2 linked regions of the Peribacillus simplex NBRC 15720 = DSM 1321 genome follow. The protein of the gene in region 1 interacts with the protein of each later gene in a pairwise test. Links are inferred from orthologs where the notes say so. Each region holds a gene or a part of one and is shown on either strand. Other genes may lie near its edges.

Region 1 (4,391 bases):
GCATTAAAGTCGTGCTATACCCTTTTTGACGGGCCTCATGTATGCTTTCTTCCATATATTCCTGAACACCAGGAAAGCTTCTTAAATACTTCTCGATGAACTCTCCAGCTTCTTTTCTCGTGATACCAAGACTTTGCGATAGCCCGTAGTCACTTATACCATAAACGATTCCGAAGTTGACCGCTTTGGCATGGCGCCTCATGTTCGAAGTGACTTGCTCTGCCGATACATGGAATACATCCATAGCTGTCCTTGTATGGATGTCCATCCCGGCCCGGAATGCTTCCACCAATCCGTCGTCATTGGCGATATGCGCCAGGACGCGTAACTCGATCTGGGAGTAGTCGGCAGCAAAAATGATCCAATCCTTTTCGGAAGGAATGAAGGCCTGCCTGATTTTCCTGCCTTCTTCCAATCTGATCGGGATATTCTGAAGATTGGGATCTGTAGAACTTAACCGTCCTGTCTGGGTCAATGCTTGGTTGAACCGGGTGTGCACCTTGTCCGTTTTGCCATTGACCACTTTAAGCAATCCTTCAATATAAGTGGATTGCAGCTTACCAAGCTGGCGATACAGTAGTATTTCCTTAATGATATCATGCTTGCTCTCCAGTTTTTCCAGCACATCGGCTGAAGTCGAATAACCTGTTTTGGTTTTCTTCATGACCGGAAGCTCCAACTTTTCAAACAGGATGGCCCCAAGCTGTTTAGGTGAATTGATATTGAAAGCCTCTCCAGCCAAATCAAAGATTCGAGCTTCGATGTTTCTTAAGCGAATGGCCAATTCCTGTCCCATGTTTTTCAGTCGACCTATATCCACCTTGATTCCCTGCCATTCCATATTGGCCAGGATGATCGACAGTGGCAGCTCCAGTTCCGTAAATAGGTGAAGTTGCTCGAACTCTTGCAGCTTATCAATCATCGGTTCTTTCAGAGAAAGGATCGCCTTCGATTTTCTGGCAATATGCTCCCTCAATTCCGCTTCCTCAGGTATCTTGCGTTTTGCACCTTTTCCATAAAAAGCATCATCCGTTTCAAGCCGGATAGCACCTTGAGTTTTCGTGATTTCTGCGACTTCGTCCACTGACTCTGCCGGATCCAGGATATAGGATGCTAAAAACACATCAAAATCGATGCCTTTTATTTCGACTCCTCGATGACGCAGTGCCACAACCGTACGCTTCGCATCGAAAACCGTTTTCTTTTTTGTTTCATCCTCTGCCCAGGATTTAAATGCCCCGAAATTCAGAGCATCTTCTCCATGGAAGTAAAAATGACCTTGTTCATTACTGATGGCGATCCCTATTATATCTGCACGATGATAATTATCTTCTAAAATTTCAACATACAAAGCACTTTCATCTGCAAACATTCCTTCTGTCATTTCAGCCGTGTGCACCTCTATTTTCTCCTGTTCAAGCGGTGCACTTTCCGTTACATCCAATTTATCGAGCAAAGTCGAAAAGCCAAGCTCTTTATAGAACGAGATGACTCGATCCTGATCCATGCCAGTGTACTCGGTCTCGTTCACGGAAACTTCAAGCGGCGCTTCCCTCGTTATTGTAGCCAGCTCTTTGCTTAATAGGGCCAGGTCTTTATGTTCTTCTATTTTCTCTTTCAATTTTTGTCCGCTTACCTCATCAATCGACTGCAGAAGGTTTTCAACCGTTTCAAATTGATGCAATAATTTAAGGGCAGTCTTTTCACCAACACCCGGTATACCGGGAATATTGTCGGAGGCATCTCCCATCAGCCCTTTTAAATCAATGATTTGCAAGGGGGATAGACCGTATTTTTCATGTATATGCTTTGGAGTGTATTCCTCAATTTCAGTAATCCCCTTTTTCGTGATGGAAACCGTCGTACTAGGGGAGGATAATTGTGTTAAATCCTTATCACCGGAAATTACCTTCACTTCAAAACCATCTTTTTCCGCTTGTAAAGACAGCGTACCGATAATATCATCGGCTTCGTAGTTCTCCAGTTCATACCTTTTTATTTGAAAACAATCAAGCAGCTCGCGAATGAAAGGGAATTGCTCGGATAATTCTGGCGGCGTTTTTTGGCGCCCTCCCTTATATTCTTTAAATGATGCATGCCTGAATGTCGTTTTACCCGCATCGAATGCCACAAGTATGTGCGTTGGCTTTTCTTCATCAAGAATGCGGTTGAGCATCATGGTGAATCCGTACACGGAATTCGTATGGACCCCCTTATCATTATTCAAGAGCGGAAGCGCAAAAAACGCACGGTATGCAATGCTGTTTCCATCTATGAGTACTAACTTTTTATCCAAATCCGTCTTCCTCCAGTCATACAGGTTTATGTAGTTATAGCTTCTATATAAAAACGCAAAAAAAGCCGTTCATTTTCTTTCTCTATTCTACCATGAGTAGAAGCGGAAAGAAAAATGACGGCATCAAGGTTATTTAGTATTTCCCATTAACAAGCTGGCATAAGGGGAATCCGAAGGAAGAACGATGACCGTTTGATCTCCAATCGTTTTTTTGTAGGATTCAAGAGTCCGATATAGTTTATAGAATTCGGGGTCTTTGGAAAACGACTTATTATAGATTTTCGCTGCTTCCCCTTCTCCTTCAGCCCTGATCACTTCTGCATCAGCCTCTGCAGTAGAGAGCAGTTCTTTCACTTTCCGATCAGTATCCGCAATGATACGGTTCTTCTTCGCATCACCTTTGGATAGGTATTCTTGCGCTTTCGATTCCCGCTCGGAAATCATCCTCTTGAAGACGGATGCTTCGTTTTCGGCGGGCAGGTCAGTCCGCTTTATCCGGACATCCGTCAAGCTGATTCCATAACTGTCCTTTTGCAGCAGATCGTTGACTTTTTCGGTTATGCGGTCGTTTAAACTTCCTCTGGATGACTTCTCATCATTGATGATCTCATCATAATTCAGCTGGCCCAGCTCTGAACGAACTGCCGAATAGATGAACTCTTCCATTTTCGTTTCGGCATTCTCAAGTGTCCTTGCATTTGTAATCAATTTCTTCGGATCTTCTATTCTCCAAACCGCATAGTTATCGATCAGCATCCGCTTTTTATCTTTCGTATTGATTTCCGCTTCGGAAACATCAGAAGTCATCTGATACTTCGGCAAGGTCATGATACTCTGAATGAATGGCACCTTCACCTTCAATCCCGGGGTCTTATCGATCCTTACCACCTCACCGAATTGACGGACGACTTTGTATTCGCCCTCTTTGACGATATATACATTGGTGAAGATGATTAGCAGCAACGCGATGAATATAATCAGGAAAATGCCGATTCTCACATAGCCCCTCCAATGAAAATCCCCTTTTTTCAACTCAGAAAAATCTATTATTTTCCCGCTCATTGTTTAGTGCCCCCTTCCCCTGTCGCTTTTTCTTCCGATGCATTCCCTTTTTTCGTTTCTTCTTCAGGTATAGTGGCTTCATCAGGGGCAGGAGTTTTTTTTGTTTCTTCCTTTTCAAGGGAGCGAAGCGGCAAGTACTTCATTGTGTTTCCATCATCATTCATAATATAAATCTCTGCATTCGGCAATACTTCCTCAAGGGTCTCAATAATAAGGCGGTCCTTCGTAATTCCCTTATTGCCCTTATACTCACTGAGTAATTTTTCAAAGACCGCTACATCCCCGCGGGCAGCTTCCGTACGGGCAGCTTTATCCCCATTAGCCTGTGAAATGAGGGCATCTTTTTCCCCTTCCGCTTCATTCATACGCTTATTTTCATATTTATCCGCTTCGTTGATTTTCGTATTCGCCGTTTCCCGGGCATCCGTTACATTGGTAAATGCTTTCCGAACTTCTTCATTCGGTAACTCCACGTCCTGAAGTTTAACCGCAGATATGGAAATCCCGACATCATATTTCTCCATTAGCTGTGACAATAAATCGCGTACATCCGCTTCGATTTGCGCTTTACCAGATGTAAGGGCATCATCGATTTTCGTGCTGCCGATAATGCTCCGTAATGCAGCTGAAGTCGTATCGTATAATATTTTTTCTGGATCATCCGCATTGTATAAATATTTTGGAGGGTCGGTGATTTTCCACTGAACCACTAGGTCGGCCAGCACAATATTTTCATCACCCGTAATCATTTTGGTCTCACTCGGGTAATCCTTCACTTCTCCATCCTCTTCCTTATATCCAAATTTAAGACTGAATGTTTCTTTGGATAATTTCTCGACCGATTGAATGGGCCAAGGCAGTTTAAAGTGAAGTCCCGGTTCCGTTATCGTCTGCTCCACTTTACCAAACGTCATTATGACAGCTTGATCGGATTCATCAACCGTGTACCAGGTCGATATCGCAACTACACCTAAAATTAAAATAAGAAAGACAAGTCCTGTGATCGTATATATCCTCTTTAAGCTAACGATAT
Region 2 (4,302 bases), 1.6 Mb from region 1 along the record:
TCGTATTTGATATTCAATCCAGTTTTTATTCCAGGTCCAACTATAAGCGGTTTAATTCCAAAGTATTTTTTGCACATGCGTTCAAGCGCAAACATAATTGGCGGAACTACCGAAGAAATAATGATTCCATCAAATTGATCAAACGAAAGACCTTCATGTTGCAACAAAGACTTTATGACCATTCCATACTCATCTTCTGTTTTGTGACGGTTAGTCTCTATTCGCCAATGATATTTTAAAATATCTTCATCGTATACGCCTAATACAGTATTCGTATTCCCAACATCCAATACAAAAATCATCGTTTCATCACTCCGGTAAATTATTCTCCAACATCATACCACACTGTTATTTCCCACGCTATTAGTCGCACTTTTCGAAAGGTATCCCAGAAACTTTATCATAATTAATTTAAGAGTTAAGAAAAGGGTATTTCCGAGGCGGAAATACCCTTTTGAATTTAGTCAACTTAAGACTTTTTATTGTCATCTTCGTTCGGGAAGGAAAGCGGCTGATCTTGAGGTGCACCTTCTTTGATTGGAGGAGTATTCAATCCTTCCTCCGTTATTTCAAGGTCCTCAGGTCCTCTCTTATCCAATGGATCTAATAAGGCCTCTTTTTCTTCCTTCTTCGTATTGATGTTCACCTTGACATTCTCATCAGTGGTTAAATTCCCATTCAGAGCCGTATAATCCCGCTCTGGCAATTTACCATTATGGAATAAACTTTTGATTTGTTCAGCATCAAGTGTTTCCACTTCAAGCAAGGTTTTTGCAACCAAATCAAGTTTTTCACGATTTTCAGTAAGAATCTTCTTACATCTTTCGTAAGCTTCCCTGATGATACGTTGAATTTCAAGATCGATTTCATATGCTATTGCATCTGAATAGTTTTGATCATTGTTGAAATCGCGGCCTAGGAAGACCTGACCTTGAGAATTACCGAATTGAAGTGGTCCGAGCTTACTCATACCATACTCCATAACCATGCTCCGAGCTATGCCCGTTGCACGCTGGAAGTCGTTATGCGCACCGGTACTCACTTCTCCGAATGTAACTTCTTCGGATACACGGCCACCCAATAGTCCTACGATTTTATCTTTAAGCTCAGGTTCCGTCATGAAGAAACGATCTTCTTTCGGCAGCATAACTGCATAACCGCCAGCTTGACCACGAGGGACAATCGTAACTTTATGAACGACTTCAGCATCATCCAGAACCAATCCAATAATGGTATGGCCTGCTTCATGCCACGCTACGATATTTCTTTCCTTTTTGGAAATGACACGGTTTTTCTTGGCAGGTCCAGCGATAACGCGATCCGAAGCTTCATCCAAATCGGACATGTCGATCTTCTTCTTATCTTGACGGGCAGCAACAAGCGCCGCTTCATTCAGTAAGTTTTCAAGATCTGCACCAGAAAATCCTGGAGTACGCTGAGCGATCGCTTTCAAATCGACTGTTTCCGCTAAAGGTTTATTACGCGCATGCACTTTCAGCACTTCTTCACGGCCCTTAACATCAGGGCGGCCTACCGTTATTTGACGGTCAAAACGTCCTGGACGCAATAATGCCGGATCCAATACATCAGCACGGTTAGTCGCAGCAATGATTATGATTCCTTCATTACCACCGAAACCATCCATCTCCACCAGGAGTTGATTCAATGTCTGTTCACGTTCATCGTGACCGCCACCAAGACCTGCTCCACGTTGACGTCCGACTGCATCAATTTCATCGATAAAGATGATACATGGTGCATTCTTCTTAGCATTTTCAAACAAATCACGAACACGGGATGCACCGACACCCACAAACATTTCAACAAAATCAGAACCACTGATTGAGAAGAAAGGAGTTCCGGCTTCACCAGCTACTGCTCGTGCTAGTAAAGTTTTACCTGTACCAGGAGGCCCAACCAAAAGTACCCCTTTAGGAATACGGGCTCCAAGCTCGGCATATTTGCGAGGATCTTTCAAGAATTCAACGACCTCGACAAGTTCCTGCTTTTCTTCGTCCGCTCCGGCAACATCATTGAAGCGTACTTTTTTCTTATCATCATTATACAATTTCGCCTTACTTTTCCCGAAGTTCATGACGCGGCCACCACCGCCGCCTTGAGCTTGGTTAAGTAAAAAGAAGAAGAGGATAAAAATGATTACAAATGGAATGATGGAAGTGAAAAATGTCACCCAGCCACTTGTCTTTTCTGGAGGTTCGACAGTAATGATGTCTTTATCCAGCTTAGTTACAGCGTCATTGATTCGGCTTTGCGAATACTCACTGAAAGGCACGTACGTCACAAAGAATTTGTTTTCCTCATAACCTTTGAGCTTTCCTGTGATTTCAAATACACTGCTTTCGGGCTGCATCGTAAGTGATGTAACGTCCCCACTCTCCAAATGCTTATAGAATTCATCTTGGGTCAATTTTACGTTTGGTTCATTGTTATTATTAAAAATGCTTACAATCCCAATGATGACCAAAAAGATCAGTAAATAAAATATGGTATTACGGAAGATCCGATTCATCCCTTACCTCCTCCCACGGGTAAACAAACTATAGTAAATACTATCATACAAAATTAATGAATTACAATAATTTAACACCGCTGTTTTTATCTGGTCATCTCTTTCAAACAGGTACGATTAATTCGAGTAAATTTCAGGCTTCAATATGCCAATATACGGGAGATTACGATACTTTTCCGCGAAATCAAGACCATATCCGACAACAAATGCATCCGGAACGATAAAACCGGCATAGTCCGGAGTGATATCCGCTTTCCTGCCTGTTGGTTTATCCAATAAGGTAACGATTTTAATTGATTTTGCTTTTCGATAACGGAAAAGTTCCGCTAGATAGCTAAGAGTTAAACCGCTGTCGATAATATCTTCGATGATTAAAATATCCCGGCCTTCAACTGATGTATCAAGATCTTTGAGGATTTTCACTTCACCGGAAGATACAGTGGAGTTACCATAGCTTGAAACATCCATAAAGTCCATTTCAAGATGTGTATCCACACGCTTCAGTAAATCTGACATAAATGGCATGGCGCCTTTCAGCACTCCGATGGCCAACGGGAACTTACCTTGGTAATCAGCTTCAATCTGCGCACCCAATTCCCTGATTTTTTTTTGAAGTTCTTCCTCTGTTATTAAAACCTTTTCAATGTCGTTTTGCATGGTCATTGTAATTAATTGCCCCCCATGAAGAATTAAGCTTTTTTATATTCTAAGTAGATTAAAGATTTTTCATCAGAAATTATATCCGGCTCAACATTCGATTTCTTTAAACCAGGTAGCCAAATGGCCGTTCCCGTTTGATCGATGATGACCGGCCACACATTTCTTTCTAGCATCGGGATCTTTTCATTAATAAAAATATCCTTCAACTTTTTAGTTCCACCTAATCCCTTGACGGCCATCCGTTCGCCTTCATTCCTGGTTCGGACTGTAAGAGGAAACTGAACAGCTGATTCGGGAAGAATAAAAGAATGATTTCCTCTAAGTACCGGAATTTCTTCTTTTATATAGTGCGCTTTAATCTTATATCCATTCGGAAGAATAGTCTCACCGGGAATTTGTAATTTAAGGGAATATTTATGGCTTTTTTGCCGGAAAAATCTAAAAGTGCAAGTTTGATATGATTTTTCCACAATAAGGCCCTCCGGAAGATGCAATTCTGCAGATGGTTGAGGATTCAAAAACAAAACTAAAAGTTGGTCAATATGTAATGCCGAAAGCGATGAAGGTCTCTCCAAATAAAGATAATTTAATATTAGTTGAATCGCCCTTCTTTGTAAAGGTTTAGGCATCGCGAGAACCTTATCAATCTGAATAACCGCTTGATCTTTATCCTGTTGGATCCAAACCTCGGACATTTTGCTTGAAACCAGGTTCAAAAAAAACTCTTCATCTTCATAAAGCTCTTCACTGAAACGTTGAAAATGCTCATGAACCTTTCTATTTTCTTTCTTTAAAAATGGAAGAACTTCATGTCTAAAACGATTTCTTGCATAGACACCCGTTTCATTGCTCGGATCAAACCTTGGTTCAATACTATGAAGGCCTGCATATGCGATTATTTGGCTTTTCGTGATCTCAAGAAAAGGCCTGATCAGATTCCCGGTATGGAAACGTCTCTTTATAGGAATACCTGCTCTTGCCTTACCTGTCGCGCCTCTAGTTAAACGCATGAGCATCGTTTCGATTTGATCATCTCCATGATGCCCCAGGACAAGAGTGAAGGCTTGATGCTTATCCATCATTTCTTCATAGAAAGCAAAACGCAATTTTCT

The links.
Region 2: the proteins of hflC (region 1) and ftsH interact in binary tests that used the Escherichia coli proteins (3 or more experiments, as listed by UniProt). The link is inferred for Peribacillus simplex NBRC 15720 = DSM 1321 from one-to-one orthologs.

Annotation. Positions count from the first base shown.
Region 1 is NZ_CP017704.1:4,123,453-4,127,843, reverse strand. Bases 1,393-4,391 are described here. They hold hflC (protease modulator HflC), read right to left. Parts: upstream 3,359-4,391; coding sequence 2,426-3,358; downstream 1,393-2,425. Other genes in these bases: hflK (FtsH protease activity modulator HflK), read right to left, coding at 3,355-4,389; polA (DNA polymerase I), read right to left, coding at 1,393-2,296. In the rest of the region: more of polA, read right to left, coding at 1-1,392.
Region 2 is NZ_CP017704.1:2,488,613-2,492,914, forward strand. What follows is about bases 1-2,885. They hold ftsH (ATP-dependent zinc metalloprotease FtsH), read right to left. Parts: upstream 2,531-2,885; coding sequence 470-2,530; downstream 1-469. Other genes in these bases: BS1321_RS11845 (type III pantothenate kinase), read right to left, coding at 1-302; hpt (hypoxanthine phosphoribosyltransferase), read right to left, coding at 2,648-2,885. Outside these bases: more of hpt, read right to left, coding at 2,886-3,187; tRNA lysidine(34) synthetase TilS, read right to left, coding at 3,220-4,302. UniProt on the Escherichia coli protein: Acts as a processive, ATP-dependent zinc metallopeptidase for both cytoplasmic and membrane proteins. Plays a role in the quality control of integral membrane proteins.